Regions from separate parts of the Brachybacterium sp. JB7 genome, predicted to be linked through region 2. Evidence: riboswitches for the same ligand, from Rfam matches in the RefSeq annotation. Region 2 holds a riboswitch; each other region holds the start of a gene.

Region 1 (7,611 bases), on a different contig from region 2:
CGATCAGCTCGCGGGTGGCGTCGGCGACCGGACCGAGCTTCTCGGGGCGCACGTCCATGAGGGTCAGGGTCGCCTCGCGCAGGGCCGGGAAGCTGAGGAGGTCGCCGATGAGGCGGAACGGGAAGACGAAGCCGCCCGCTCCGATGATGGCGATCTTGGGATGGGTGAGGAAGGCGTTCGACGTCATGCCATCACGCTAGGTGCCGACGTGGAGGGACGTCTCGCCTGATTCTGCGGTGTTCTTCCAGGATCCTTCGATGGACGCTTATCGTGGCGCCATGCGCCCTCGCTCCCTCTCGCTGCCCGATGTGGAGACGATGGCGCCCGGGCTCTGGTGCCGCCGCGGAAATCCGCCGCACATGCAGTCGATGCACCGGCACGACGACGTCGAGATCAACATGGTGCTGCGCGGCGAGCTGCGGTACGTGTTCGCAGGGAGACCGTTCGTGGTGCGGGAGGGGCAGATCGCGGTGTTCTGGGCCGCGCAGCCGCACGGGCTGGTCGACTCCCGTGCCGGGGACGTGCGCTGGGTGCACGTGCCCGTCTCCACGGTCATGGGCTGGAACCTGCCCGACCGCGAGCTGAGCGCGCTCCTCCGCCCGCGTCCGCTGGTCGCTGACTCGGAGCTGGTGCGGGATCGGATGGCGACGATGATCCCCTCCTGGCTCGAGGAGTACGAGGACACGGAGGGAGCCGCCGTGGCGCTGCTGGAGATCCAGGCGCTGCTGCGACGGATCCTGCGCAGCGCCCCGGCCGACGACAGCTCCTGGCCGCCCTTCGTCGAACTCGACCCGTCGGAGGCCGCCTTCCGCGCCGGAGGGTCCCGCCGAGTGCCGACCGCGCGCATCAGCCACACGATGGCCATGGCGCAGTGCGTGGTCGAGCGCTTCCGCTCCCCGGTGAGGGTGGAGGACGTCGCGCGCGCCGCGCACCTGACGCCCTCCCACGCGATGACCGTCTTCCGAGACACCGTCGGTGCGACGATCGGTGACTACCTCACGATGTGCCGCGTCGCCGAGGCGCAGCGCTTGCTGATCACCACTTCACTGCCCACCACCGAGATCGCCGAGCGCAGCGGATTCGGCTCGCTCAGCAGCTTCTACGCCCACGTCAGCGCAGCCTGCGGGATGGCGCCGCGCGACTACCGCCGACAGACGCGTGAGGCCCTGGCCGTGCACGCACCTGAGGTCCGTGCACGCCGCCCGGGTGCCCTCAGCGGATCTGCTGCGGGCTCCCCGTGAGGGCGCTGCGCCGGGCGGCGTCCAGCACGGCAAGCACCGCCACGCCCTCCTGCCCCGGCGAGGGCGGCATCCCCCGGCCGCCGCACGCGGCGGCGAACTGCTCGTAGAACTCGAAGTAGGCACCCTGGGCCGAGGGGACCTTCTCGTCACCCTCCGCGGTATGGAGCGTTCCCCAGTGCTCTGGCTGCTCGTATCCCCACGACGCCCGATCCGCCGCCGGGCTCTCGCCCGCGAGGACAGCGTCGGCCTGGACGTCGGTGCCGTGGGCCTCGTAGGCGCCGAGGCTGCCGTACGCGCGCAGAGTACGAGCCTGCACGTGGTTCAGCTTGCTGGACGAAGCATAGGAGGTCACGCCCGAACGGTGGCGCAGCGTCACCACGAACGACGCGTCCGTGCGCCCTTCGGGCCGGTCCACATGATCGATCTGGGCCGAGACCTCCTCGACCGGTCCCAGCAGCCACATCAGCTGGTCGACCAGATGGGTGCCGAGGTCGCGCAGCAGCCCGCCCTCAGGGCCGGCCTCGAGCCCCTCGGCCTGGTCGAGGTCGAAGCGCGAGTGGACCCGCCACAGGTCGCCGAGACGCCCCGTATCGAGCACTCCCTTCAGCGTGCGCAGATCCGCGTCGAAGCGCCGGTTGTGGAACACGGACAGCACCACTCCAGCATCGCGCGCGGCATCGGTGAGCTCCTGACCGACCTCGGCCGACGGCGCGAAGGGCTTGTCGGCGACCACGTGGACCCCGGCAGAGATCGCCTCGAGCACCAGGTCGCGGCGCGTGCTGGGCGGGGTGGTGATCGTGACGGCGTCGACGCCCGCCGCGAGCATCTCCGTGAGGCTCGCGTAGATGGGGACATCCGGGTAGATCTCCCGCACGCGCCGCGTGGTCCGCTCGGAACGCGCCACGATGCCGCTGAGCTCGACGCCGCGGGCGGCATCGATGAACGGGGCGTGGAAGAAGCGCCCGCCGACGCCGAACCCTACGAGACCGAGCTTCACATGTCCTCCATTGGATTGCGCTATGTCCGAACATGGAAGACTACGTCATGGACAGCGAGGGCGGCCAGGACGTCTCGTCTCAGTCCTCCACCGTCCTGATCACCCGGGCCGGGGACCCCACGACGAGTGCCCGCGCGGGCACGTCCTTCGTGACCACGGAGGCCGCCGCGATCACCGCGTCCTCACCGATCGTGACGCCGGGCAGGATGGTCACGTTCGCACCGATCCACACGTTGCGGCCGATCACCACCGGGGAGGGGTGCAGGTCACCGCGGCGACGGGGCGAGAGGTCATGGTTCAAGGTGGCGATCACGGTGTTGTGGCCGATGAGGCAGTCGTCGCCGATCTCGAGCCCTCCCTGGTCCTGGAAACGGCAGCCGGCGTTGAGGAACACCCGTTCGCCCAGCCGGATATTCTTGCCGAAGTCGGAGGTGAACGGAGGGAACACCGTCACGCTCTCGGCGATCTCGCGACCCGTCAGCGCGGAGAGCAGCTCGCGCACACGGGCCGGCTCGTGATAGCCGCCGTTGAGCTCTCCGGTGATCCGCAGCGCCTCTTGGCTGGTCTCGTGCATCACGGCATGCAGCGGGGAGCCCGCCGGGATCGTCTCGCCGCTGTCGAGAGCGTCGAGGAGATCGGTGAGGGTCATGAAGGCCGCCTTCCGCGAGGTCCTGGTCCGGCGCCGTCTCCGCGGCGCACGTGCGCTCAGCGTAGCCAGGCGAGCTGAGCGGAGTGTCCGCCGTCTCCTGCGCAGGTGCTATTGTCACCGTCGATCCCTCGGGTGCCCGCTGCAGCGGGCTGAGATCGGACTGTCGCCGTCCGAGTACCGAATGAACCTGCTCCGGATAGTGCCGGCGAAGGAAGAAGGAGAGCGAAGCGCTATGTCCGCACGCCCTGAGAACTACTCCACCCACCGCCTCGACCTGCTCGAGGATCCTGATCATGGCATCCGTGTGCCCATCACACAGGTCCTCCAGGACGACGCCCCCGACGGCACCCGCACCCCGCCCTTCCCGGTGTACCGCACCGCCGGCCCCGGCTGCGACCCCGAGGTCGGGCTGCCGTCGCTGCGCGGCGGCTGGATCATCGAGCGCGGCGACGTCGAGCAGTACGTCGGGCGCGACCGCGCCCTCGCCGATGATGGACGCGGCGCCGTGCGCCGCGGTGAGGCCAGCGCCGAGTGGCGCGGTGCCCGGCGTGCTCCGCTGCGGTCCTCCGCCGGCACACGGGTCACGCAGATGCACTACGCCCGACGGGGAGAGATCACTGCGGAGATGCGCTACGTCGCGCTGCGGGAGGGCTGCGACGTGGAGCTCGTGCGCAGCGAGCTCGCTGCGGGCCGCGCGATCATCCCGGCGAACGTGAACCATCCCGAGGCCGAGCCGATGATCATCGGGCGCGCGTTCCTGGTGAAGATCAATGCCAACATCGGCAACTCGGCGGTGACGTCGTCCATCGCCGAGGAGGTCTCCAAGCTCGAGTGGGCGACCCGCTGGGGCGCGGACACGGTGATGGATCTGTCCACCGGGGACGACATCCACACCACGCGGGAGTGGCTGCTGCGCAACGCGCCCGTGCCCATCGGAACGGTGCCGATCTACCAGGCACTCGAGAAGGTCGACGGCGAGGCGAACGCGCTGACCTGGGAGATCTTCCGTGACACGGTGATCGAGCAGTGCGAGCAGGGCGTGGACTACATGACGATCCACGCCGGGGTGCTGCTGCGCTACGTGCCGCTGACCGCGAACCGGGTGACGGGGATCGTCTCCCGGGGCGGTTCGATCCTCGCGGGCTGGTGCCTGGCTCACCATCGGGAGAACTTCCTGTACGAGCACTTCGACGAGCTGTGCGAGATCTTCGCCCGCTACGACGTGTCCTTCTCCCTCGGCGACGGACTGCGCCCGGGGTCGCTGGCGGACGCGAACGATGCCGCGCAGTTCGCCGAGCTCGACACGCTCGCCGAGCTCACGGCCCGCGCGTGGGAGTACGACGTGCAGGTCATGGTCGAGGGCCCCGGACACATCCCGCTGCATCTGGTGAGGGAGAACGTGGAGCGACAGCAGGAGCTGTGCCACGGCGCGCCGTTCTACACGCTCGGTCCGCTGGTCACCGACATCGCGCCGGGCTACGACCACATCACGTCCGCCATCGGGGCGACGGAGATCGCTCGCTACGGCACCGCGATGCTCTGCTACGTCACTCCGAAGGAGCACCTCGGGCTGCCGAACCGCGACGATGTGAAGACCGGCGTGATCACCTACAAGATCGCCGCTCATGCGGCCGACGTCGCCAAGGGGCACCCGGGCGCCCTGGCCCGCGACAACGCTCTGTCCAAGGCCCGCTTCGAGTTCCGGTGGCGGGACCAGTTCGGACTGTCCCTGGACCCGCAGCTCGCCGAGGAGTACCACGACGAGACGCTCCCGGCAGAGCCTGCGAAGACGGCGCACTTCTGCTCGATGTGCGGCCCGAAGTTCTGCTCGATGCGCCTGTCGCAGGACATCCGCGACACCTACGGCGACGCCGCTGCACAGAGCGAGATCGCGCAGGCGGAACTCATCCGGGCGGGTATGGACGCGAAGTCCCGCGAGTTCCGCGAGTCCGGCGGCACGGTCTACCTGCCGGACCCGTCGCTGCCCGTGGGCTCCGGGGACGAGGGCTGAGAGGGCGGACGGGACTCGTCGGGCGGGGCGGCAGCGCGGCGTCGGCAGCTCACCGGTGCCCTACCGTGGGTCCATGATCACCGCCCGTCAGGCCCGCCGCTGGGCGTCCCGCCTGCTCATCGTGCTACTCGCGCTCGTGGTGCTCGTCGCCGCCGCACTCGTGGTCTGGAGCCGCACCGGGATCATGGAGGCCGAACCCGAGCCCCTCGAGGAGGTCTTCGGGGATCCCGGTGTCGAGGTGACCGAGTCGAGCTCCTCGTTGATCCTTGAGCCCGCGGCGGGCGGGCCCTCCGCGACCGGCCTCGTGTTCTACCCGGGCGCGAAGGTCGAGCCCGACGCCTATGCCGCACGGCTCGCGGAGCTGGTGACCGAGCAGAGCATGACCGTGGTGATCGTCAAGCCGTGGCTGCACCTGGCGCTGCTGGATCGGCGCGGCCTCGACACCTTCACCGGGGATCTTCCCGAGGTCGGCACCTGGATCGTGGGCGGTCACTCCCTGGGCGGTGTGCGTGCCTGCCAGGTCGCCGCGGAGGCCGATGCCCTCCTGCTGCTGGGCTCCTACTGCGCGACCGATCTCTCGGCTCACGGCCTGCCGGTGCTGAGCCTCGCCGGCAGCGAGGACGGCCTGTCGACCCCGACGAAGGTCTCCGAGGCCCGCAGCCTCCTGCCCGACGACGCGGCGATGGTCGAGATCCAGGGGGCGAGCCACGCGAGCTTCGGCGATTACGGCCCGCAGGACGGCGACGGCACCGCGACCATCTCCGATGAGGACATGGACGCGGAGGTCAGCACGGAGGTCGAGGAGTTCGTCGGCTCCTTCGCCTGACACCCGACCGAGAACGCGGGGCCCGTGCCTGGGCACGGACCCCGCGTTCTCGGTGCGCCGCTCACGGGCGCGGCTGATCAGTCGTCGAGATGCTCGATCGCATAGTCGGCCTGCTCCTGCGTGAACTGCTCTCCGTAGTCGGAGGTCAGCTGGTCGCGGATCGCTTCCGGTGACATGTCCATCGAGTCCCGGTAGTTGCGCGCGCTCTGCAGAGCATTCTCGTTCCAGTCCGCCTCGATCGTGTCGATCGCGTACTGCGCCTCCTCGGGCAGGAACTGCTCGCCGTACTCCGATGTGAGCTGGTCGTAGACGCCCTGCTTGGACATGTACAGGGTCTCCGAGTAGCTCTCGGCCGATGCCAGGGCATTCGCGTTCCAGTCCGCGTCGACGTTGTCCACGGCGTACTGCGCGGCCTCATCGGAGAACTTGTCGGCGTACTCCGAGGTGAGCTGGTCGAACAGGCCCGCCTTCGACATGTGCATCAGGTCGGAGTAGCTCTGGGCGCTGTTCAGCGCGGAGGTGTGCTCCGCAGGCACGTCGCCCTCCGCGGGAGCCTCCTCCTCGGCCTGCTCGTCCTTCGCGGGGGCGTCGTCGGCCGGCTGCTCCTCTGCAGCGGCGTCCTCTGCCGCGGCGTCCTCTGCGGGGTCATCCTCCTCGACGACCTCCTCGGAGGTTTCCTCCACCTGCTCGACGGCGGGTTCCGCCTCGACCGAGACGGTCGGGGCCGGCTCGTCGTCATCGGAGCCACCGCTGGCGGAGAGGACCACTGCACTGCAGCTGGCCAGGCCGATCGCGAGCAAGGCGAGGCAGCCGCAGCCGGCCGCGATGAACTTCTTCTTCCCGCGCTTACCGGCGGGCGGGACCGGCGGAACCCCCGGGATGCCCTGATCCGGCTGGCCATAGGGCGCACCACCGAAGCTCGGCGCGAAATTCTGGTCCGGAGAACCCGGATCCTGGGGTGACGGCGCATTGCTGTTCACAGCTGCACTCCATTCTGGAGAGGGGACGAAGACCCGTGGACACAGGCGTGCCTGGGCTATTGCGGGAAAGAGAGGCCTTGTGCAGCTGCGTGTGCTCTGGAACCGCCGAAGTTCGGCAATGAGCGTCGGCGTCCGCTCCGTGATCGGAACGGGGAACAACTACCGCGTGGGGCCTGTAGAAGAAAGATACGAGCACGGTCCGACAGACGACCGGAGGGATGACTGCACGAGTGGTGCACGCCTCAGTCCTTCGTGCCGCGCAGCCACCTTCCTGCGACGCTGCGGAAGCGAGCCGGAGGACACTTCCATGGTGACAGCGACCTACGCGGGCAGTTGAGCACGCAGAGCCGCTCCCCGCCACCGATGCTCGCGAGGCACCCCACCCGGATCGCGGGTCGTGGACCAGGTGTCTGTACACCCCTCTCTGAGCGCACACCCCTTTCTGAGCGCACCCTTTCTGCACACACACCTATGTACACCCTTTTTAGTGCGTTACGCCCTGCACTCGGTCGTGACGTTGTTCGCCCCCGGGCGGGCCGCTGCGGCGTCCGTCCGTCGGCCCGTGCCGCAACGCCCTTTCGCGCTTGCCGCGCTTGCCGCGCTTGCCGCGCTTGCCGCCGGGGCGATCATCACATCGCCGGAGGTAGAGGCCTTCTGCCCCGGGCGTTCACCACTGCGCTGCTCGGAAGGGCCCGGCCGTGGATCAGGCCTCTCCTCGGTGCAGCGCTCGTCACCCTGACCCTGGGAACAGCCCGGTGACGCCGACGGTCTCCGTGGCGGGACTCGCCTCCGGCCTGCTGTTCCGTCGCTGCGGGTCACGGTGGCCGAGCGTCGTCCCCGCGGGGTCCTCCACGTCACGACCCTGCTCGTGACGCTCCTCGCCGCCCAGCTCGCCGCAACGGTCTGA
Region 2 (7,611 bases):
CGCGTGCAGCTGGTCCACCTCAAGGACGGCGACCTCTCGGCGGACCCTGCCGCGCAGCTGCCGCTGGGCGAGGGGAAGATGCCGCTCGCCCAGACTCTGGATGCCTCTGCGAAGGCGGCCTTCGGCGTGATCGAGTTCGACGCGTACGCAGGAGACATGTTCGAGGGCATCGCTGCCTCGCTCGCCTATCTGAACAGGACGGTCGACACGGCGGCCTGACTCCCGGCGGCCATCTCCTCGGTCCCACCCGCACGACAGCCACGCTCGCTCAACATCCGCTCCCGCACGCGCGTCCGCTCCCGGGCTCGCGCGCCACGCACTCCGCAGCACCCAGCACCCAGAACCCAGAACCCGCATTCCGCACCCAGTACTCGTACCCCGCACCCGTACCCGCACCCCGTACCCCGTACTCCGCACTCCGCACTCCGCACGACAAAGGATCTTCTTCATGACCGCTCAGAACGCGACCGGCCCCGTCGGCGTCGGCATCATCGGTGCCGGCACCATCTCCGGCCAGTACCTCGAGAACCTCACCTCCTTCCCGGACGTGGCGGTGCACATCATCGGCGACCTCTACCCCGAGGCCGCCGCGAAGCGCGCCGAGGAGTTCGGTATCCCCGCCTCCGGGACCACCCAGGACGTGCTGGACCACCCGGACGTCGAGATCGTCATCAACCTGACGATCCCCACTGCGCATGCCGAGGTCTCCCAGGCCATCGTCGCCGCGGGCAAGCACGTGTGGACCGAGAAGCCGATCACCACCGCTCCGGCCGACGCGAAGGCCCTGCTCGACGCGGCCGACGCAGCCGGCGTGCGCGTGGGCGGCGCCCCGGACACCGTGCTCGGCGCAGGCATCCAGACCGGTCTGCGCACTCTGCGCGACGGCTCGATCGGCACGCCGGCCAGCGCCCTGACCCTGTTCCAGTCCCCCGGTCCCGAGAGCTGGCACCCCAACCCCGCCTTCCTGTTCCAGGAGGGTGCCGGGCCGCTGTACGACATCGCGCCGTACTACACCACCACGCTCGTCCTCGCCCTCGGCCCGGTCAGCGCGGTCAGCGCCGTGGGCTCCAAGGCTCGCGAGCAGCGCACCATCGGCTCGGGCCCCAAGGCCGGCGAGGTCTTCGACGTCACCGTGCCCACCCAGGTCGCAGCGCTGCTGCGCTTCGAGTCGGGCCAGAACGCGACCGTGCTGCTGAGCTTCGACTCCCCGCACACGCGCACCGGCTTCGTCGAGGTCTACGGCACCGAGGCCACCCTCGCGTTCCCGGACCCCAACGTCTTCGACGGCGACTCGGCCCTCACCGCATACCGCGGCGAAGAGCCCACGCCGGTCCCCGCGACCGGCGCCACCACCGGCCGCGGCCTGGGCGTGCTGGAGATGGCCCGCGCGATCCGCGCCGGCGTCCCGCATCGCGCCCAGGGCGAGATCGCCGCGCACGTCTTGGACGTCATGGTGGCCATCGAGACCGCCATCTCCGAGGGCTCGATCGTGGACGTCAGCTCCACCTTCGCCGAGGTCGAGCCGATGCCGGCCGACTTCGACCCCTTCGCCACCACCCTCTGACTCAGCGCGGACGGGGCAGCGCACAGCAGGCCCCGCCCCACTCGCTGGGCTCAGCCCACCTCAGCCAGCTCAGCTCACTTCGGCTCGGCCCGGCTCAGCCCAGCTCACTTCGGCTCGGCCCGGCTCAGCCCAGCTCACTTCGGCTCGGCCCTGCGTGTCAGGGTGAGTTGAGACCAGTGGTTCATAGCAAGTCCGCCTTCGCAGGGCGAGATCAGGAACGACCCCGATGAGCATCTCGACTCTCTCCACGCTGCCGTCGTCGACCCGCGATGATGGGTCCATGAGCAGTTCGCATCCCCGCGCCGATGGTCCGCGCCGTCGCCGGTTCACGCCCGAGCAGAAGCTCGCCCACCTGGCCGCCTACGAGGAGGCCTGCGAGCAGCAGCAAGGCGGTGCCTACCTGCGCCGCGAGGGCCTGTATTCCTCGTTGATCACCGAGTGGCGGCGGCTGCGCGATGCCGGCGTGCTGCAGGGCAAACAGCCCGGGCAGGCGATCGGCCGGCCCAGCAAGGAGCAGGCCGAGATCGCCCGGTTGCGGCGCGAGCTGGAGACGACCCAGCAGCGCCTGGATCGCACCGAGACCGCGCTGGAGATCATGGGAAAAGCACGCGCGCTCTTGGAGGACATCTCCGAGAGCGCGGATACCGAGACCAAGCGCAACAAGCGCTGATGAACGCCTACACCGACCTCACCGTCCAGGGGACACCCACCCGGGCCGCGTCGGTCTTGACCGGCATCTCGCGGGCGACAGCCAGTCGCCGGCAGCAGCGCCCGGGGCCACCCGTGCCGCGGGAGGTGGTGCCGGCCAACCGGCTCTCGCGCACCGAACGGGCGAGGGTGCTTGCGGTGCTGACCAGCGACGAGTTCGTCGATGCCACCCCGATACAGATCTTCGCCGAGTTGCTGGACCGTGGGATCTACCTGTGCTCGGTCTCCACGATGTATCGGGTACTGCGGGAGAACACCCTGGTCACAGAGCGTCGCAGGCAGGCCAGGCATCCGGCGAGGGCGATCCCCGAGCTGGTCGCCACGGCACCTGGGCAGGTCTATTCCTGGGACATCACCAAGCTGCCTGGCCCGGTCCGGGGCGTCTACTACGACGCCTACGTGATGATCGATATCTACTCCCGCTACCTCGTCGGCGTCCACGTCCACGCCCGCGAGTCCGGGCCCCTGGCCGAGGAGATGATGCGCGAGGTGTTCGCCATCCACGGCATCCCCGAGGTGGTCCACGCCGACCGCGGCACCTCGATGACCTCGAAGACCGTCGCGACGCTGCTCGCCGATCTGGAGGTCACCCGCTCGCACTCGCGCCCGAAGGTCTCCAACGACAACCCCTACTCCGAGGCCTGGTTCAAGACGCTGAAGTACGCCCCGGTCTTCCCCGACCGATTCGGCTCTCTCAGCGATGCCAGGGCGTTCATGGACGCGTTCCGCGACCGCTACAACCACGAGCACCACCACGGCGGTCTGGGCCTGCACACGCCGGCGGAGGTTCACTACGGCCTCGCCGCCGCGAAGGCCGCCGACCGCGCCGACGTCCTCAACACCGCCCGGAACGCCCACCCCGAACGGTTCAGCACCCCAACTGCCGTCCCGAAGATCCTCACGCTGCCCGACGCAGCCTGGATCAACAAGCCCGCCAACCACGACGACCAGCAGGCCTACCAGACCGCCGCCTGACTCCCACTGGCCTCATTCACCTTGACAAATTCCGCGGCCCGGCTCAGCTCAGCCCAGCTCGGCTCAGCTCAGCTCAGCGTTGAGTTTTGTCCCTCCAGGACCGATGTCAGCCACGACATCGGTCCTGGAGGGACATTTTTAGGCTCCCCGCTGGTCGGTTCCCTCCCTGCATCACCTTCGTGCGCTGGAGGCTTCCCCGTTCGCGGAGAGCCCGCGATATGCTCGAGCGACGACACGGGGTGCCCCACCGGGGCTGAGAACACACCCGCCGAACCTGAACGAGCTCGCACTCGCGGAGGGATGTCATGGATGAGCGCAGCACCATCTCGCGCCGTCATGCCCTGCTCAGGGTCCTTTGCCGTGCTCCGCATCCGACACCGTGCGCACCGCCGGTGCCCTGCACGGTCCCGGATGCCGCGCCCGGCATCCGGCGCACACATCGCGCACGACGCCACGCATCGGCAGGACACCTCTTCGCGCGAACGGCTCGTCGGCGGCCCCGTGATCGTCCGGGATGCGAGAGACGCACCCGGCCCATCCGATCACCGATCACCGATCACCGATCACCGATCACCGATCACCGATCACCGAGGAGGCCTCCCCGATGAGCACGTCATTCACCCACTCCCTGCGCGAGGGCAGCGAACCCACCTGGACATCCGCCGTGCAGCACCGGTTCGTCGCCGAGCTGCACGACGGCACGATCTCCGATGAGGTGATGGCCGGCTACCTGATCCAGGACCACCGTTTCCTCGACAGCTTCCTGGCGCTGCTCGGCGCCGCGATCGCCACGGCAGGGACGTTCGAGGCACGGCTGCGATTCGCGCAGTTCGTCGGCGAGGTGGCCGGGGACGAGAACACCTATTTCCTGCGCTCTTTCGAGGCGCTCGGCGTCACGGAGCAGGACCGGCAGAACGTGCCGAACACCCCGGCGACCGACGGGTTCCTCGCCCTGTTCCACGAGGCGGCGGACACCCGGGACTACGGCGCGGTGCTGGCCGTCCTCCTGGTCACCGAGTGGCTCTACCTGGACTGGGCTGCCGCGGCGCCGCGTCCGCTGCCGGAGAGCTTCGTCCACGCCGAGTGGATCACCCTGCATGACAACCCCGGCTTCGTGGACCTCGTGGATTTCCTGCGCCGCGAGCTCGACCAGGTCGGTCCCGCGAACCCCGAGGTCGCGCGCACATTCTTCGACCGCACGGTGCAGCTGGAGCTGGACTTCTTCGACCAGTCCTCTTCGACGCCGTTCGTCGGAGGTGCCCGATGAGCCTGTTCGAGGATCTCCGCGCCGCCGCCCTCCCCGAGTGGGAGGCATACACCGACCATGCCTTCGTCGAGCAGCTCGGTGCCGGCACCCTGCCGCTGCCCGCCTTCCAGGACTACCTGGTGCAGGATTACCTGTTCCTGGTGCAGTTCGCCCGCGCCAATGCGCTGGCCGCCTACAAATCGCGCACCCTGGCCGACCTCACCGCGTCGGCCGGAGGCCTCTCGGCGATCCTCGCCGAGATGGATCTGCACCTGCGCCTCACCGGCGAGTGGGGCATCCCCCGAGAGGCGGTCGAGTCGGCGCCGGAGAAGCTCGCGACCGTCGCGTACACCCGGTACGTGCTGGACTGCGGGCAGGCCGGTGACCTGCTGGATCTGAACGTCGCGCTGGCCCCGTGCACGATCGGCTACGCCGAGATCGGCGAGCGCCTCGAGCCGCAGCTGGAGCGCGTGCCCGACCATCCCTATGGGGCGTGGATCTCCGAGTACGCGGGCGACGACTTCCAGCAGGCGGCCGGCCGTGCCATCGCCCAGCTGGACGCTCTGTCGTCGGGCTCGCTCAGCGCACAGCGGTTCGAGGAGCTGCTGGGCGTGTTCCGCACCGCCGCCCGCCTCGAGGCCGAGTTCTGGCAGCAGGCGCTGGCGGCCGACGAGCGCTGATCGTCGGGCGGGGCGGCCGGCCTCCACCGGCCGCCCCGTCTCAGCCCAGCAGGACCCCGGCGATCGCGGCGCTCATGAGGTTCGCGAGGGTGCCGCCGAGGATCGCCTTCAGGCCGAGCTGGGCGATCTCGGAGCGACGGCTCGGGGCCAGGCCGCCGAGCCCGCCCAGCAGGATGCCCAGCGAGCTGAGGTTCGCGAATCCGGTGAGCGCGAAGGTGGTGATCGCTGCGGTCTTCGGGCTGAACGAGTCGATCTGGGGGCCGAAACCGGCGAAGGCGACGAACTCGTTGACCACGACCTTCTGGCCCACGAAGCTCCCCGAGCTCACGGCCTCGTTCCACGGCACGCCGATCATCGCCATCACCGGGGCGAACACCCAACCGAGGATCTGCTGGAAGGTCAGGTCCCCGGCCCCGAACCAACCGCCGACGGTACCCAGCAGCAGGTTGATCAGGGCGATCAGCGAGATGAAGGCCAGCAGCATGGCGCCGACGGTCGCGGCGAGCTTGAGACCGTCGGCTGCGCCGCCCGCCGCGGCGTCGATGACGTTGCTGTACTGCATCTCCTCGAGGTCGTCCTCGGTGTCCTCAACGTCCTCGGGTGCCTCGGCGTCCTCAGCATCCTCAGCGGCCTTCGCGACGCCGCCATCCGTGACGCCGATATCCGTGGCGCGCGCGGCGTCGGCCGGGGGCGCTGCGGCCTCGGCGGTGGTGCCCTCCACGCGGGAGGTCTGCGTGCTGCGGCTCCTGGAGCGCGTACTGCTGGCTTCGACCAGGGCGGCCTCCCGCGCCAGGGCGTCGGGATCGTCCTCCGGCAGCAGGATCTTCGCCATGAGCAGGGCGCCCGGGGCGGCCATGAAGCTCGCGGCGATCAGGTATTCCAGCGGCGCGCCGAGCAGCGAGTAGCCCACCAGCACCGAGCCGGCGACGGTCGAGAGCCCGCCGACCATCACGGCGAACAGCCCCGAGCGGGACAGGCGCTTGATGTAGGGCCGGATCACCAGGGGTGCCTCGGTCTGGCCCACGAAGATGTTGGCCGCGGCGTTCACGGACTCCGCGTACCCGGTGCCGAGCAGCTTGCCGAGGCCGCCGCCCAGCAGAGAGACCACCTTGGGAAGGATCTTCCAGTGATAGAGCACAGCGGTCAGGGAGGCGAAGAAGATGATCACCGGCAGCACCTGGAGGGCGAACACGCTGCCCTCGCCGTCGGCCGGGATCAGCGGGCCGAACAGGAAGCTGATGCCTTCCGCGGAGGTGTCGATGACGGCCTGGAAACCGGCCGAGACCTTCCCGAGCGCCCATTGCCCGGGCCCCCAGTACAGGACGAGCACCCCGAAGCCCACCTGGAGGGCGAGGGCTCCGATCACGGTGCGCAGCCGGATCGCCCGGCGGTTGCTGGACAGGGCGAAGGCGATCAGCAGGAGCCCTGCCATTCCGCCGAGGCCCCAGAGAAGGTTGACCATCGCGAGTACCTCAGGAATCAGTTCGGGAACAGGTGCCGATACGGGTGCGAATGCGCGCGCCAGTGTAGGGGCCGACGCCACCGCACCCCACCGTCCCCGGTGAGAGCGATCCGCGGGAGGATGGTTCCTGCACGGATCCCACCGACCACCCCGGAGGCACCATGAGCCGCCCGCCGCACGAGACCGCACGCCGCGAGGCGCTGCTGGCGCACCTGACGGAGTTCCTCGGGGACCAGTACGTCATCGCCCCCGAGACCGTGGATCAGGAGCATCCCGTGGACCTGGCCGTCTTCGCGCCCTCGGAGCAGGTCCCTCATCCCACGCTGGTCACGCTCGGGCTGTCGGAGCGACCTATGCGCTCCGCGATCGGGAGCGGCGCGGGCGCCTCGGGCGACTCGGATGCCTCGGATGCCTCGGATGCCTCGGATGCCTCGGATGCCTCGGGCGACTGGGATGCCTCGAACGCCCCGAACGCGTCGGGTGACTCGGACAGCTCGAGCGGCGGCGAGTATCGGCTCGAACTGCTCCTCGGGCTGCCCGCCGGATGGCCGGGGATCGATCCCCCGCAGCAGGAGCTCCTGGAGACGGGGGCGAACTCCTGGCCGCTGCAGCTGCTCAAGGACACCGCACGGATCCCCGGGGCCGACGGCTCGGTGCTGGACTGGGGCCACAGCATCACCCGCGACGGCGTGCCGTACGACGAGTCGGTGCCGTTCACGGGAGCGCTGATCGGGCCGCCCTACGGATATCCGCCCCAGCTCATGAACGCCTCCACCCCGCAGGGCCCGGTGCAGCTGCTGGCGGTGCTCCCGGCCACCCCGGAGGAGCTCGCGCTGCAGGCCTCGGTCCCCTCCGGCGGGGACATGCTGCTGGGCCGGTGGGAGCAGGCGGGGGTCACCGCCGTCGTCGATCCGGGGCGCGATGCAGCGGCCGACGGGCCGGCGCCGTGGCGTCTGCACGTGCTGCTGCGGGAGCC
Region 3 (7,611 bases), on a different contig from region 2:
GATGTCGTCGGACGGCCGCGGAGGCCTGTCGAGGGGCGAGGGCTGACGGGCAACGGGCGACCGATACTGTCGAGGCATGAGTCAGAGCTCCGACAGACCGCACCCCGCCGGCCCCGCTCCGTCGGCCACTGCGTCGTCGGGCCACGGGTCATCGACCCCGGGCGCGGTGCCTGACCTTCCGGGCGGCCTGACCTCGAACGATCCTGCCTCGCCGATCCGCTACACGGCAGAGGATGCCGCGGCGGCCGCCGATGTGCTGCGTCGCGGCGAGGAGGGCCAGGCGGAGCTGCTGGTGTCGCTGACCGACGAGCAGATCGCGGCCCTGGACGGCTATGAGCGACGTCAGTTCACCGCGACCCCGTGGCTCGAGGAGCAGGGGGAGCATCGGCGCCTCGCCGCGGCCGTGGGCCTGCGCGCGCTGATCGCCGCCGGACGCGTCAGCGCCCTCGCGGATCCGGGAGGCGGCGAGCCGAGGTGGCGGGCGGATCCGGAGATCGCCGGCTGCCTGGTGCTGCGCCGCACCGCGACGCTGTTCCTCACGGCTGAGCGCACCGTGCAGACCCCGCAGGGCCCGGAGGTCCAGCGCCTGCACTACTGCGTGCACGACGACGGGGTGCTCGAGGAGGAGGTGACCGCGCTCGGCATCCATCGCTTCACCCCGCTGCGCCTCGAGCAGGCCATCGCCCGGCTGGTCGTCCTGATCGACCCCTCCGGGGTCGCCGCGGGCGAGGGGCAGCCACAGCGAGTGCGCTCCTCCGAGCTCGCCACCAGCGCGATCGGTCAGCAGCTCGCCGCGACCCGTGCCCTGACCGTGCTCACCGTCGTGCGCACGGCGGACGGCTCGGTGCAGCAGGCCAGCAGCTATGCCACGGCGGACGCAGTGCTCACGATGGAGGCGCTGGACCCGGGGTCCGAGGATCCGCAGCTCGAGTTCCGTGCGGTCGGCCCCGCTGACCTGCGCGCCCTGGCGACCGTACTGGTCAGCGGCGGCGGGGCCGGCTGAGAAGGACTCGTCGGCCCCAGGGCCTCAGACCTCCCGGACCAGGGCGTCCCGCAGAGCCCGCGCGGCGGCTTCGGGGTCCCTCGCCGCGGTCACGGCGCGCACCACCACGATCCGCTCGGCACCTGCCTCGCGCACCTCGGGGACGCGGCCGACGTCGATCCCGCCGATCGCGAAGAACGGCGTCGGCGCCTGGCTGGTCGAGGCCAGCTCGGCGGCGGCACGCGGCAGCTCGAGTCCGATGGCGGCCCGGTCCGGCTTCGTCGGCGTCTCCCACACCGGGCCGGTGCAGAAGTAGTCGATCCCGGGATCGGCCTCCGCCTCGCGCATCTGCTCGATCGTGCGCGTGGAGCGCCCCACCAGGACCTCCGGGCCCACCAGTGCGCGCGCATCCTCCGTGGTCAGATCGCCCTGACCGAGATGGAGCACGTCGACCCCGGCGAGCACGGCGACGTCGGCCCGATCGTTCGCGGCGAGCAGGTCGCCGTGGGCCTCGGCGACGGGACGCAGCGCCCGCAGCGCTTCGACCTCGGCGCGTGCTTCGGCGTGCTTGTCCCGCACCTGGAGGATGTCGACGCCCCCGCGGAAGGCCGCCTCGGCGAAGTCGAGCAGCTCGGGCAGGCCCCGCGAGAGGTCCACGCACACGTACAGGCGCGCGTCGGCGAGAGCGCTGCGACGCCGATCTCCCGCCTCGTCCCTCACGACGCGGCGGCGCACTGGTTGGACCGGCTGGACAGGCTGGGCCGGCGGAATCGGCTGGACCGGCTGGACAGGCTGGGCCGGCGGAATCGGCTGGACCGGCTGGGGAGTGCCTGACGCGGACGGAGCGTCGGTCGACGTATCCGGGGGAAGATCGGGGTTCATGGCAGAAGCGTCCCACAGGAGCTGGGCCCGATGGCTGCGGGGTCCCGCGCTCCGGTCCGCCCACGGCGTAGACTCGGGGCGTTCCGTGGGAGCCCGAGACGACGGGCTGAGAGGGCGCGCCGCGCCGACCACCAGCACTGGATGCGGATCATGCCGCCGTCAGGAGGAATGCGCTCATGCAGCGTGTCACCGTCATCGGAGCGGGCATCGTCGGCCTGCTCACCGCTTTCGAGCTGCGCCGTCGCGGCCACCGTGTGCGGCTGCTGTCCGAAGGGATCGCCGAGGGCGCGAGCTTCGCCGCCGCCGGGATGCTCGCCCCCGCCGCCGAGATCCAATACGGCCAGGGCCCCTTGTGGGACATCATGCGCGAGGCAGGAGATCTGCATCGTGACCTGGCCCGTCGTCTCCCGGACGCGGGCTATCGCGACGACTCCACGCTCGTCGTCGGCCGAGACGCCGCGGACCTCGCCGCCCTCCGGGACCTCGCCGCCGTGCAGCGCTCGACCGGCGCCGAGGTGCGCGAGCTGACCGGTGCGGCCCTGCACCGCGAGGAGAGCGCGCTGCGACGCGGTCTCGCCGGAGGCACGCTGCTCGCCCGTGACCATCAGGTCGACCCGAGGCTGCTCGCCGCTGCGGTCCGCGCGGCGCTGACGGCGGAGACCGCGGAGCACGTCGGCCCGCCCGTGGAGGTCTGCTGTGAGACCGTGACCTGCTGTGACGACCTGTCCGCCGACCGCATCGTCCTCGCCGCGGGCCTCGGCGTCCCTGCGATCGACGGACCGCATCGTGCGCTGGACCTGAACCTGCGACCGGTGCGGGGCGACATCCTGCGCCTGCGGGTCCCGCCGTCCCTGCTGCTGCCCGGGGAGGAGAACCTGGTGGCGCACACGGTCCGTGCGATCGTCCGCGGACGCCCCGTCTACCTCGTGCCGCGCGCCGACCGCACGCTCGTCCTCGGCGCGACCAGCCGCGAGGACGATCTGGCGGGCACCTCCGCGGGCGGGGTGCTCCAGCTGCTCCAGGATGCTGCGGAGATCCTTCCTGCCGTGCGCGAGACCGAGCTGATCGAGGTCACCACGCGCGACCGCCCCGGCACGCCCGACGACCTCCCGCTGCTGGGCGCGGTGCCGGGGGACGAGCGCGTGATCATCTCCACCGGCTACCACCGGCACGGGATCCTGCTGTCGGCGTGGGCCGCCCGCCGCACCGCCGACCTGATCGACGAGATCCCGCCTGATCCCTCGACGGCGGCGCTGCTGCATGCTGTGCGCCCGCACCGCTTCACCCGCGGAGCCGTCGACGACCCCGCCGCTGCCTCTGCCCCCTCCAGCACCACATCCACCCCCTCCAGCACCACATCCACCACCGAGTTCTCCGTCCCTGCTCTGGAAGAAGCCCGATGACCAGCATCATTCCCCTCACCGTCAACGCCGAGGACCAGTCGGTGCCCTCCGGATGGACCGTGCGCGACCTCGTCGCCGCGCGTCTGGGGCAGAGCGTCGGCGAGGACGGTCGTGCGGCCGACGGCAGCCCGCTCGGAGTGGCCGTCGCTCTCGACGACGCCGTCATCCCTCGCAGCCGATGGTCGGCGACCGCGCTCGCCGACGGCGCGCGCTGCGAGATCGTCACCGCTGTCCAGGGAGGCTGACCATGACCACGACCGACATCACCACTGACAACCGCACCGGCACCACCGCCGGCACGACTGCCGGCACCACTGCCGATCGCGCCGGGATGGGCGCTGCGGCGCCCGCAGACGATCCACTGGTCATCGCCGGGGAGTCCCTCTCCTCGCGCCTGATCATGGGCACCGGCGGCGCGACGGACCTCGCCGCACTGGAGCGCGCCCTCGTCGCGTCCGGCACCGCGCTGACCACCGTGGCCATGCGGCGCTTCTCCACACAGACCCGTGGCTCCGTGTTCGAGATGGTGCGCCGCCTCGGGATCCGCGTGCTGCCCAACACCGCCGGCTGCTACAGCGTGCGCGATGCCCTGCTCACCGCAGAGCTCGCTCGCGAGGCGCTCGAGACCGACTGGGTGAAGCTCGAGGTCATCGCCGATGACGAGACACTCCTTCCCGACGGGGTCGAGCTGCTCGAGGCGACCGAGGAGCTCGTGCACCGCGGCTTCACCGTGCTGCCGTACACGAGCGATGACCCCGCCCTCGCCCGGCGCCTCGAGGACGCGGGCGCCGCCGCCGTGATGCCGCTGGGCAGCCCGATCGGCACCGGGCTGGGGATCCTGAACCCCCACAACATCGAGCTGATCTGCGAGCGCGCGAACGTCCCGGTCGTGCTCGACGCCGGGATCGGCACCGCCTCCGACGCCGCGCTCGCGATGGAGCTCGGCTGCTCCGCCGTGCTCGTGGCCAGCGCCGTCACCCGCGCGCAGGACCCCGAGGCCATGGCCCGCGCCATGGATCTCGCAGTGCGGGCGGGCCGCGCCGCCGCCGGAGCCGGACGCATCCCGCGCCGCCGCCTGGCCCTGGCCTCCTCCGCCTTCGACGGCCTCATCGACCCGGTCCAGCAGAGCGAGGGCAGCGGGCGGGAGGCCGAATCGTGGTGACCCCGCAGACCCACCAGGCCGGCCCGACCCTCCCGCCGCTGGTCGAGCCCGGGCCGGAGCTGACTGCCGCGCAGATCGACCGTTACCGCCGCCAGATCACCCTTGCGGCGATCGGCACGCTGGGTCAGCGCCGCCTGGGCGCCGCTCGGGTGCTCGTGATCGGCGCGGGCGGTCTCGGCACCCCGGCGCTGCAGTACCTGGCCGGCGCCGGCATCGGCACCCTCGGCGTGGTCGACGACGACGTCGTGGACCTGTCCAACCTGCACCGCCAGGTCATTCACGGCACCGACGTGCTCGGCCGCCCCAAGGTCGACTCGGCCGCCGCCGCCGTGGAACGGATCAATCCCGAGGTCAATGTCGAGACCCACCCGGTGCGGCTGAGCGCCGAGAACGTCGTCGAGCTCGTGCGCGGCTACGACCTCGTGCTCGACGGGGCCGACAACTTCCTCACCCGCTACCTCGTGGCCGACGCCAGCGAGATCACCGGCGTGCCCGTGGTGTGGGGAGCGATCCTGCGCCACCACGGCCAGGTCAGCGTGTTCTGGCCAGGCCGGGGAGCCCACTACCGGGACGTCTTCCCCGAACCGCCGGCCCCCGGGGAGGCCCCTTCGTGCGCCGAGGCCGGGGTGCTCGGCACCCTGCCCGGTCTGATCGGCACGATCATGGCCTCCCAGGTGATCCAGCTGGTCACGGGCACGGGAGAACCGCTCGTGGGGCGGCTCGCGCTGTGGGACGAGGCCACCAGCTCCACGCGCACGCTGCGCATCGAGCGTGATCCCGCCCGGCGACCGGCGACGCGGGTGGAGGTGCCCGCAGCGCTGGATCCGTCCTGTCAGGTGGGTGGTCCGACGGCCGACGAGACCCTCGATGTGCCGGCGCTGCACCACCTGCTGTCCACCGGCGTCACGCTGATCGACGTGCGCGAGCCCTGGGAGACGGCTGCCGGCACGATCGACGGGGCGCTCACGGTTCTGCTCGGCGAGGTGCTCGACCGTGGCGCGGACGTGCTGCCGGGCGGCGCGGGCGGCGGCGAGGTGGTCCTGTACTGCCAGGGCGGGGTGCGCTCGGCGCAGGCTCTCGAGCGCCTGCGTGCTGCCTGGGGCGGCCGAGAGGGCCACCTCCGTCATCTCGACGGCGGGTACGCGGCCTGGCGGGCCGCCCGGCCGGGAACGTCGTCGGGCCCGACGGACTAGCCGAGTCCGGTCGTCTGTCGCCAGCGCTCCAGCACGACCTCGAGGCGACCGTGCAAGCGCAGCGTGGCATCCGGATCGGCGCGAGTGGGACCGTCGTTGAGGATCACGACCGGTGTGTGCTGGCGCCCCGCCGCGCGCACGAAACGCAGCCCGGATTGCACGGTCAGGCTCGACCCGAGCACCAGCAGGACCTCTGCCCGCTCCAGCGCGTCGAAGGCGGCGGCGACGATCTCGGGCCGTGCGGATTCGCCGAAGAACACGACGTCGGGCTTGAGGATCCCGCCGCACAGCGGGCAGGGCGGGTAGCGGAAGGAGCTGGTGCGATCCACCTCGGCGTCCCCGTCGGGGGCCTGGGCGGCGTCGGCCGCGAGTGCAGGGAGGCGCGCCGCGAGCCCAGGATTCATCGCCAGCATCCGCGCGTGCAGCGTCGATCGGGAGGAGAGCGCATCGCACTGCTGGCAGCGCACCCGGTCCAGGCGACCGTGCAGGTCCAGCACGGGATCGGACCCGGCCCCCTGGTGCAGACCGTCGACGTTCTGGGTGATCACGGCGGTCGGGGTGAACAGCTCCTCGCCGAGCGCGGCGAGCGCGAGGTGGGCGTGACCGGGACGGGCCCGGTTGAACTGCTCCCAGCCGACGGTCGAGCGGGCCCAGTAGCGCCGCCTGGCCAGGTCATGCCCCATGAACTCCTGGTAGGTCATGGGCGAGCGCGGAACGGCGTCCCGGCCGCGATAGTCGGGCAGCCCGGACGCGGTGGACATGCCCGCACCGGTCAGCACGGCGACGGCTCGATCACGCAGGATGTCAGCGCCGGCGGCGAGCTGATCCGCGGAGCTCTGACGCCCGTACTCGGCGCCGGCCATCGGGCCCCAGGCGGGGGAGCGAGGGCCGCCGCGCGTGGGGCCGGGGCCGTCCAGGGGCGCGCTGGTGGCGGAGGAGAACCATCGGCCGACGTCCGCTGCCGGACCGGCCCGGGCCGCCTCGCGTTCCGTGCTGCTGCTCATCGGTCGAGCGTAGGCGGTCAGCGGTGCGTGGTGGCGGGCTGCGACTCGGCTCCCCGCGAAATGGGCATCAGGAGCCACGATGACGTAGGGGGCGATCGTCGTCAGGGCTGGCTGAAGGCAGCCGGACGAGCCGGTGCCTGTCTTCTTGCTTGGCTGCCTGACTGCTTGGCTGCCTGACTTGCCAGCTGCCTGCTCATCACGTGCTGTCGCGGGGCAGCTGCTCGTCGACGGCGTGTGGGTCGTCTCCGTGCGGCAGATCGTGCTGGCCGGGTGGATCAGTGACGTGTGGCGGATCGCCGTCGTCCGCTTGATCGTGGCCTTGATCAGCAGCGTGGTCGGGAGCCCGCTCGGCGGCGGGTGAAGTGGCGGATGCACTGGCGGGTGCACTGGTGGGTGAAGTGGCGGGTTCGGCGGCGGGATCGGCCGTCCGGTCCACTGTCGCGGCCTCGACCTGTGGGGAGGTGAGGGCGACAGGCCCGGTCTCCCGGGTGGCGCCGGTGCGACTGGTCCAGGTCACGCGATGTCCGGAGCTGTCTGGCTCGCGCTCGACAGCCGCTGTCTGCTCTTCCTTGTCATTGCAGAAGGCGCACAGCCCCTGTCCGTTGTCGAGGCAGGTGTGGCCCCCGGCCGCGTGGGGCTTGATGTGGTCGGCGTGCCTGATCGGGGCATTGCAGAACGGCCCGCGGCAGGTCATGTCCCGCCAGCGGATGAAACGGGCCAGGGCCTTCGGGAAGACTCGGCCGATGGACTCCACCGCGACCAGCTCACCGGTGGTGGGGTGCGTGTAGAGCCGGCGCAGGGCGAGCTTGGCCGCAGCAGTGTCCGTCCCCAAGGACTCCTCGGCGCCGTGCGTGAGGGCGCGCAATCCGTCTTCGACCTCAGCGCGCACCGCCTCAGCCGTGATCGGCCCGTACCCCTCGATCTGCGCGAGGTCCCCGCACCCGGGGTTCAGCAGTGCCCGATCGGTGATGATCACGCCGAGGTC
Region 4 (7,611 bases), on a different contig from region 2:
CGTCGGCGGCGAGCTCGCTCACGAGCGGGTAGAGGATTTTCCCGGCAGATTCGCCTGGGACAGGTATGCAGCAGCACGGCGGAGCACCTCGTTCTCCTGCTCCAGCAGCCGGTTCCGGCGTCGGAGCTCGCGCAGCTCGGTGGAATCCTCACGGGTCTTCCCAGGCCGGTTGCCGTCCTCGACGTCCGCTTGGCGCATCCAGTTCGTCAGGCAGGACTCGGAGATCCCGAAGTCCTTCGCGATCACGGAGAGCTTCTGGCCGGGTTCACGGTTCCTCGCGACGCGGACGACGTCCTCACGGAACTCTTTGGGATAGGGAGCGGGCATGGCGCACATCCTTCCCTGCAACGCCGCACGGCGCCACAGATCATGTGACACCTGATCGTGCATCAGTCCCTGGGCGGGAACCGGGAGGCTGTGGTCTTCGCGGCCTGCCGGATCGTCTCCCGGTCGGTGTCGGTCAGGGCCTCGTCGTCGATCGCCAGGCGCGGCCTCGTCGTCGTGGTGGGCGTATGGGTCTGGGGTGTCGGGATACTGTTCATACCCGACAGGTACGCCCATACACCCGAGGTTCAAAAACAGCAATCACTGCATCTAGCCATCCGCGCAGGAGCGAGCTACTACATGTGGATGGTCAGTGCTGTCGTGCCCTTGGAGGCCCCGAAAACGGGGTCGGGCACGGGGGTGCCGATTCGGCGCCCCCGGAGCAGTCACCAGCGGAACGTCACGGTGGTGAAAATTGTGCACCACCGTCAGCCCGCTGTCGTCGTCTCCGGCAGCACGGTTGTGGCAATTTGCCACCACCGTCGACCTGCCCTCGTTCTTGACGGTGGTGCCACGGTGGCACCACGGTCGGCTCGAGCCCACGGGGGTGAAAATTTTCCACCCCCGTGCCCAAGCCAACGGTCCCGCAAATTTTGCAGGACCGTGCCCGCGCCGGGGGCCGGTGAACGGCTCCGGAAATTTTCCGGCCCCGTTGCCCCTGCACGGTTCGCACCTGCGGATGGCATGGTGGTGCCGATTCGGCACCACCATGGCCTGCCCGCGCGAGGCGTACGGCGCCGCCACAGTGGCGGCACCGTGGGCGTCCCCCTGGCACGGTGGGAGGAAATTTCCTCCCACCGTGCCAGGGGTTTCGCCCTGAGAGGTTGGCCTGCGTCGTGATCAACGGGTCCGCCCATTTTGCGGACCCGTTCTCCTCGCCCGGACGTGACCGGGCCGCCCGCACGCTGCTCTCGTTCCGCTCGCCTGTGGCGGTACGTTGAGTGTTCATAGTCCGAGTCCTCGGTCATGTGGCCCCCGCCCCTGGTCTGGTGGACCGAACGGCGGGTCGGGGTCGAGGCGGTGTGCTCGCCGCTGCAACGCCGCTCGCAGCTCGTGATCCAGGACACCTATCTCGCGCCGTGGGCGGTCTCGGCTTCCTTCCACGCCGCCGGGTCGGTGTAGCCGGGGATGTTGACGAGCACCTCGGTGCCGGGATACGTGTAATGATCCGGCATCACCGTCCACCCCCGCCCGAGACATTGGCCCGCGGCGTGTTACCGGGTGATGCCGTGCTTCGCGTCGATCTGCGCCAGCCGGACGGCGATGGCGTCATCGGCGGACATCTCTCCAGTGAGCACCTTGCGGCCCAGGGCACGGTCGGCGTCAGTCTCCTCTTCGCTAGCCATCCGCTGGCTCGCAGTGACCTGCGCTTCGAGCCGGTCGATCTCGGCCTGTTCCAGGGCCTTCGTCGTCGCCATGACCTGTCCTCCTTCATGCTCGCCCGACACCTTCCATTCTACCGTCCAAGGCCGACACCGACCAGTGACTCCACCCGTGAGACGGGCACTTGCTCCATCGGGCACAGTCGCAGCACTGGATAGGTGCGCAGCCGATCCCAACACCAGCATCCCGCAGCGGGCAATCCGCGCAGGGTGTATCTGTGACGGCATTCTGGTAGATTCGGGTTGCACCGAGGGGTGTCCCGTCAAGGGGCTGAGATACCACTGGACGTTGTCAGCGTGGTGACCCTAGAACCTGATCCGGATCATGCCGGCGAAGGGACTGGTCTAGCAGGGCTTCTTTCCTTCGCTGGCCTCCCCATTAGGAGGTTACAGTGTCCCATTCTGTTGTCGGCCCCGCGACGTCCTCAGTCGAGGTGCGCCCGAGGGTCGCGGTCATTTCCGTCCTCATCAAAGATGACCATGTCCTCTTGGTGCGTCGCGCGAACCCTCCTGATGCAGGATTCTGGGGATTCCCGGGCGGGAAGATCGAATTCGGAGAAACGATCACCAAAGCCGCCGAACGCGAACTCGGTGAAGAAACCAGCATCATCGGTCAGGCGACCGGTGTTTTGACTTCCGTTGACGCGTTCAGCCGAGACGAGACTGGACGGTTGGACAGTCACTACGTGCTTATCGCCGTGCTCTGCCAGTGGCGCTCGGGGCAACCCCACGCTGGCGACGACGCCCTCGAAGCACGCTGGTTCCCCCTCGACGAGGTCGACGAGGCCCGCCTGACTCTGAGCAAGGATGTCGCCGAGGTCGCCCGCTACGCCGCCACACAGCAGCAGAAGGAAGTGCACGCATGACGATCAAGAACGTCCTATCCATCGCAGGCACCGACCCCACTGGCGGGGCGGGCATCCACGCCGATCTCAAAGCCTTCTCAGCGAGGGGCACCTACGGTATGGCCGCGATCACCGCGGTCGTGGCACAGAACACGCGCGGTGTGCGCTCGTTCATGCCCCTTGATCCCTCTTTCGTCGGTGAGCAGATCGATGCAGTGTTCGACGATGTGCGCGTCGACGCGGTAAAGATCGGTATGGTCGCCAACGCCGCGATCGCCGAGGTCATCGCCGAGCGCCTGCAATACCACGAAGCCGAGACCGTGGTCCTTGATCCGGTGATGGTCGCCAAGAGCGGCGACAGGCTGTTGGACGACGATGCGGTCGCAGCCATCCGAGACACGCTCGTGCCACTGGCCACGATCATCACCCCGAACCTTCCCGAAGCCGCCATGCTCCTCGACACCACAGATGTCACCCGCTTGGGGCAGATGGAGGACCAGGCCACCGGGCTGCGTGGCCTTGGCTGTCAGTGGGCGCTACTCAAAGGCGGGCATCTCACGAACGAGACGGTCAGTGTCGACTACCTCGCCGGCCCCGACGGGATCTCCACCTACACCTCTCCCAGGATCGAAACCCTCAACGACCACGGCACCGGCTGCACCTTGTCCTCGGCGATCACCGCACTGCTGCCTGACCACACCGTGCCCGAAAGCGTTGAACGGGCGAAGACCTACCTGCACGGCGCTCTCGTTGCCAGCGACCGCCTCGACGTCGGCCAAGGTCACGGTCCCCTGCATCACTTCCACCAGCTCTGGCCGCGCGGGTAGGGATGCAGAACAGCCCCTCCTCGTTCCGATCGGTAGAGCTAACCACTTCGACTCATGAAAGGAGCCGTGACGATGACGCGAAAGATGTTTCTCGCCGGCCCGTTCAAAGCTCTCGTCGACGCCGACACCCATGTGATGGGCGACGCCGCGATCGACAAGTACACCTCGATCATCGACTTCTTCGAAACCCAGGGGTGGGATGTGCACTGCGCCCACCGCAGAGAGCACTGGGGCCGTGAGTTCATGGAACCCAGCGAATGCACACGCATCGACTACACGGAGATCGCCGCCTGCGACGTCTTCGTCGCGTTCCCCGGCGCACCGGCATCCCCGGGCACGCACATCGAGATCGGGTGGGCCTCCGCCTGGAACAAACCCATCGTCTTACTCCTCGACGAGGGAGCCGAGTACGCGTTCCTCGTCCGAGGCCTCTCAGCGGTCGCCGACGTCCAGATGATCACCATCGATCCCGAGCAGCCCACCGGACCACGCATCCTCACCGCGATCGAGCACGCGCAGGCAGGAGCCGTCAGTGAAGCCTGAGTATCCCGACCTCCACACGCTCTACCTGGATTCCCTGCGACAGGTCTACACCGGGTTCGAATACCAGAACAGTCCCCGCGGGCAGGACGAACGCGAAATCATCGGCTACACCGCACGCCTGACCAACCCGGCCCGGCGGTACTGCTTGGCCAGGTCTCGTCGGCAGAACATCATCTTCAACTACGCCGAAGCACTGTGGTACCTCTCAGGGAAGAACGACCTCGACTTCATCCGCACCTACGCACCCTCGATGAGCCGGTACAGTCCCGACGGCCTCAGCCTGCCGGGCACCGGGTATGGTCCCAAACTGCTCAGACACGTCGGCGACGAGACTGCGATCGAACGAATCGTGAACATCCTCCGCGAGGATGACCCTGCGAGCAAGCGTGCCGTTCTGCAGATCTTCGACGACTCCGAAGACATCTACCGCCGCAACATCGACGTCTCCTGCACGCTGGCTCTCCAGCTGTTGCGCCGTGAGGACCGTCTGCACATGGTCGCGTTCATGCGCGCCAACGACGCGTACATGGGACTGCTCAACGACACGTTCTCCTTCACGTTCATCCAAGAATTTCTCGCCTCGATGCTGGGCCTGACCCCGGGTGTGTACATCCACAACGTCGGCTCGATCCACATCTACAAAAAAGACCTCACCAAGGTGCACACCCTCCTCGGCGGCGATGATCAGACGATCGTGGAGGAACCCAGCACTCTTCCACGGCTGCCCTCGGGGGCGAGCCTGGACCAGGTGCACCAGGTCCTCGCCCTGGAGAAGTCGATCCGTGCAGACGAGCTCCCAGGCCGCGCACTGGCGACCCTTGATCTTCCGGAAGCGTGGGTCGACATTGTCCGCCTGTTCTGGATCCACCGGCAACTCCAATACCAACGACCAGTCGACCCATCGATTATCGGCGACCTCCATCCCCTCCACCGGGAGCTGGTCGTGAGCCGATGGCCCAGCATCGAAAACGCGCGTGTGAGGGCGGTGCAGCAGTGACGACATCATGGACGACTCCGGCAGTCTCAGCAGGGTTCGATGCCTATGACGACTATGTCGAAAACCGACTGGCTTATACCGGCTCTTCAGAGTTGAGTGTGGGGTGAGGCGTCGAGCCCTCCGGTGATGAGGAGCATTCGAAGGCGGTAGTGCTCGAAGTTGCGGAACCCGCGGGCGATGCGGCGGCCGAGTTCGATGACCCCGTTGACGGCCTCCGTGCCGCCGTTGCTCGCCCCGTCGGTGTCGAAGTAGGCCAAGAACGCTGTCTTCCAGCGGCGTAGCGTCTTGCCGAGCCTGGCGATCTCGGGGATCGGGCAGGACGGCAGCTTCTGGATCAGCTGCTCGGCGAGGCGTCGGCCTTGGGCGGGGGTGGGCTGGTGGAACACGTCGCGGAGGTCTTGGGCGCACTGGTAGGCGACTTCGACCGCGACATGATCGGGGTGGGCAGCGAATGCGCTGGCCAGCCGGTTCTGCTGGCGAGACGTGAGGCGTTCGCGCCCCGCGCGGAGAACATGACGGATGCCGTAGAGAGGGTCGCCCTTGCGGCCTCGGTGGCCGAGCGTCTCCTGCTGGATTCGGCGGCGAACGTCATCGACCGCAGCGCCGGCGAGCTTGACGATGTGGAAGGCGTCCAGCACGCAGGTCGCGTCCTCGAGCTGGTCATCGATCGCGTTCTTGTAACCCTGGAACGGGTCCAGCGTCGCGATCTCGACCCGCTTGCGGAACGCCTCGCCCCGTTCGTCGAGCCAGTCTCGGTAGGCGCTGCCGGACCGGCCGGGGACGAGATCCAACAGCCTGGCGGTGGGGTGCGGACCACGGGTCAGATCGACCATCCCGGTGAGCTCCTTCGGGCCGCGCCGGCGCGGGTCACGGTGGTGCCAGATGTGCTCGTCCACGCCTAGGACCTGCACGCCCTCGAACCTGGACGGATCGCCTGCGGCCTGGGCCAGGACGGGCTGGACCTGGGTCCAGAGCGTGTTCCAGGTGGTCCCGAGCTGCCGGGCCAGACCCTGGATCGTCGCACCCTCGCGCCGGAGCTGACCGACCGCCCACCGGATCGCGCGCGTGCTCAGCAGCCCCCTCGGCGCGCAGACCCGGGGGTCCTGCTCGGCGAACGAGACCACCGCGCAAACGTCCTCGAGGCAGATCCAGCGGCGCTTGCGCCACCGGATCCGCACCGGCCTGCCAGCCCAGGGCGCATCGATCATCTCGACCATCACACGGCCGTGACCAGTCGCGACGACCCCGCAGCCAGGACAGCCCGCGACCGGATCGCAGGACTCCACCTCGAGCAACAGGCCCGATGGAGCCTGCGTCACCGCGACCAGGTGAAGCCCGGGGAAGTCGACCAGGACATCACATCGGTCGCAGCGATCAAGCGCGTCAGGGCATACACAACTATGGTTGAGCATCGTCGAGGTCCTTGAGATCAGCGGGGGTAGAAGTCCGCTCATCATCGAGGACCTCGACGTCTATCCCCAGCTATCCCGCGCCACCGGCGCGCCCACACTCAGCTCTGAAGAGCCCTTATACCCCGCTCGTCAATGACCTCCAAACTGCTTGCGGCCGAGGGGGGATCGTGCTCGATTATGGGTGCGGCAGCGGAAAAGTCTCACGACGCCTCCTCGACGCCGGAGCCGCAGCACAGGTCGTCGGAGTCGACATCAGCACCGACATGATCACCCTCGCCCGGGCGCAGACCCCGCAACCGGCCGCGCGATTCCACACCATCGACAGCGGCCACGTTCCCTACCCGGATGACACATTCGATGCGATCGTGTGCTGCTTCGTATTCATCAACGTGCCCACACGCGAGGAACTGAGAGCGATCGCCCGCGAGCTCGCCCGAGTGCTTACACCGACCGGCAGACTCTTCATCGTCGATAGCAACCCGGCGGCCACAGGAGTACCGTTCCCGACCTTCCGCAGCGGCGAGCCCGGCAGAGGCTACCGTGACGGAGACGAACGCAAGGTCAGCTTGCAGATCCCCGGCACCGGGATCCTCGAGCTTGTCGACCGGCACTGGTTCATCAGCACCTACGAGGCGGTGCTGACCGAGGCCGGCTTCACAGTCGACAAGGTCACCGACCGCGGAGCACAAACCGTAGAGGACGTCGGCTCCCAGGCACCTATCGACCATCCACCGTTCATGCAGATCACAGCCCACCTCCAAGACCACTCCGAGTCGACGATCGGGGCGGGGTAGATGACGCGCGACGCTTCCTACCCGAAGCCGGCGACGCTGGCGGCAGTGGTCCGAAAAGGACGTGTACTCCTTATCCGGCGTGCCCACATGCCCGACGCCGAGCGCTGGGCATTCCCCGGGGGCAAGATCGAACCCGGCGAGACCCTGACCGCCGCGAGCGCGCGCGAACTCGCCGAGGAAACAGGAGTCCTCGCCACACCCGGTGATGTCTTCGATGCTGTCGACGTCATCGATGCCGACCACAATCTGCATTACGTCCTGATCGCAGTGCTCTGCCGATGGGAACGAGGGGAACCGGTCCCGGACGATGACGCACTCGAAGCGGCATGGTTCACCCTCGAGGAAATGGCTGCGATACCGGTCGCGGAAACATTCAACGTCCGCGCTATCGCCCAAATCGCGCTCGAGCTGGAACGCAAGCAACAGGAACACTCAAGAAGCCAGAATGCCCATTTGCCGGATAGCACGTAGTGATATCAGGTGTTCT

What was found. A riboswitch is a leader RNA that binds a small molecule or an ion and turns the genes downstream of it on or off. The one in region 2 is predicted to bind thiamine pyrophosphate.
Region 1: linked by a shared signal. The riboswitch ahead of thiC (phosphomethylpyrimidine synthase ThiC) and the one ahead of CIK81_RS14605 (TenA family protein) in region 2 are both predicted to bind thiamine pyrophosphate.
Region 3: linked by a shared signal. The riboswitch ahead of thiO (glycine oxidase ThiO) and the one ahead of CIK81_RS14605 (TenA family protein) in region 2 are both predicted to bind thiamine pyrophosphate.
Region 4: linked by a shared signal. The riboswitch ahead of CIK81_RS17340 (NUDIX hydrolase) and the one ahead of CIK81_RS14605 (TenA family protein) in region 2 are both predicted to bind thiamine pyrophosphate.

Annotation. Positions count from the first base shown of each region.
Region 1 is NZ_QPGN01000007.1:124,318-131,928, reverse strand. Features, by position in the region: gene melA (alpha-galactosidase) at 1-187, opposite strand, end outside; gene CIK81_RS10700 (helix-turn-helix domain-containing protein) at 279-1,241, shown strand; gene CIK81_RS10695 (Gfo/Idh/MocA family protein) at 1,213-2,238, opposite strand; gene CIK81_RS10690 (DapH/DapD/GlmU-related protein) at 2,318-2,887, opposite strand; TPP riboswitch at 3,008-3,118, shown strand; gene thiC (phosphomethylpyrimidine synthase ThiC) at 3,120-4,898, shown strand; gene CIK81_RS10680 (alpha/beta hydrolase) at 4,972-5,724, shown strand; gene CIK81_RS10675 (Ltp family lipoprotein) at 5,802-6,704, opposite strand.
Region 2 is NZ_QPGN01000015.1:61,885-69,495, reverse strand. Features, by position in the region: gene CIK81_RS14620 (sugar phosphate isomerase/epimerase) at 1-219, shown strand, start outside; gene CIK81_RS14615 (Gfo/Idh/MocA family protein) at 449-1,564, shown strand; one part of gene CIK81_RS14610 (IS3 family transposase) at 1,791-2,169, shown strand; one part of gene CIK81_RS14610 (IS3 family transposase) at 2,169-3,247, shown strand; TPP riboswitch at 3,473-3,565, shown strand; gene CIK81_RS14605 (TenA family protein) at 3,852-4,514, shown strand; gene CIK81_RS14600 (TenA family protein) at 4,511-5,173, shown strand; gene CIK81_RS14595 (NupC/NupG family nucleoside CNT transporter) at 5,214-6,635, opposite strand; gene CIK81_RS14590 (suppressor of fused domain protein) at 6,797-7,611, shown strand, end outside.
Region 3 is NZ_QPGN01000002.1:392,905-400,515, forward strand. Features, by position in the region: gene CIK81_RS04110 (hypothetical protein) at 77-1,003, shown strand; gene thiE (thiamine phosphate synthase) at 1,028-1,702, opposite strand; TPP riboswitch at 1,940-2,046, shown strand; gene thiO (glycine oxidase ThiO) at 2,041-3,267, shown strand; gene thiS (sulfur carrier protein ThiS) at 3,264-3,512, shown strand; gene CIK81_RS04130 (thiazole synthase) at 3,599-4,429, shown strand; gene moeB (molybdopterin-synthase adenylyltransferase MoeB) at 4,426-5,622, shown strand; gene CIK81_RS04140 (Sir2 family NAD-dependent protein deacetylase) at 5,619-6,626, opposite strand; gene CIK81_RS04145 (DUF222 domain-containing protein) at 6,823-7,611, opposite strand, start outside.
Region 4 is NZ_QPGN01000030.1:14,789-22,399, forward strand. Features, by position in the region: one part of gene CIK81_RS17330 (IS3 family transposase) at 1-40, opposite strand, end outside; one part of gene CIK81_RS17330 (IS3 family transposase) at 43-327, opposite strand; gene CIK81_RS18380 (hypothetical protein) at 390-542, opposite strand; gene CIK81_RS18275 (hypothetical protein) at 1,291-1,446, shown strand; gene CIK81_RS17335 (hypothetical protein) at 1,539-1,742, opposite strand; TPP riboswitch at 1,948-2,064, shown strand; gene CIK81_RS17340 (NUDIX hydrolase) at 2,099-2,572, shown strand; gene thiD (bifunctional hydroxymethylpyrimidine kinase/phosphomethylpyrimidine kinase) at 2,569-3,378, shown strand; gene CIK81_RS17350 (nucleoside 2-deoxyribosyltransferase) at 3,445-3,921, shown strand; gene CIK81_RS17355 (thymidylate synthase) at 3,911-4,918, shown strand; gene CIK81_RS17360 (ISL3 family transposase) at 5,005-6,330, opposite strand; gene CIK81_RS17365 (class I SAM-dependent methyltransferase) at 6,342-7,124, shown strand; gene CIK81_RS17370 (NUDIX hydrolase) at 7,125-7,595, shown strand.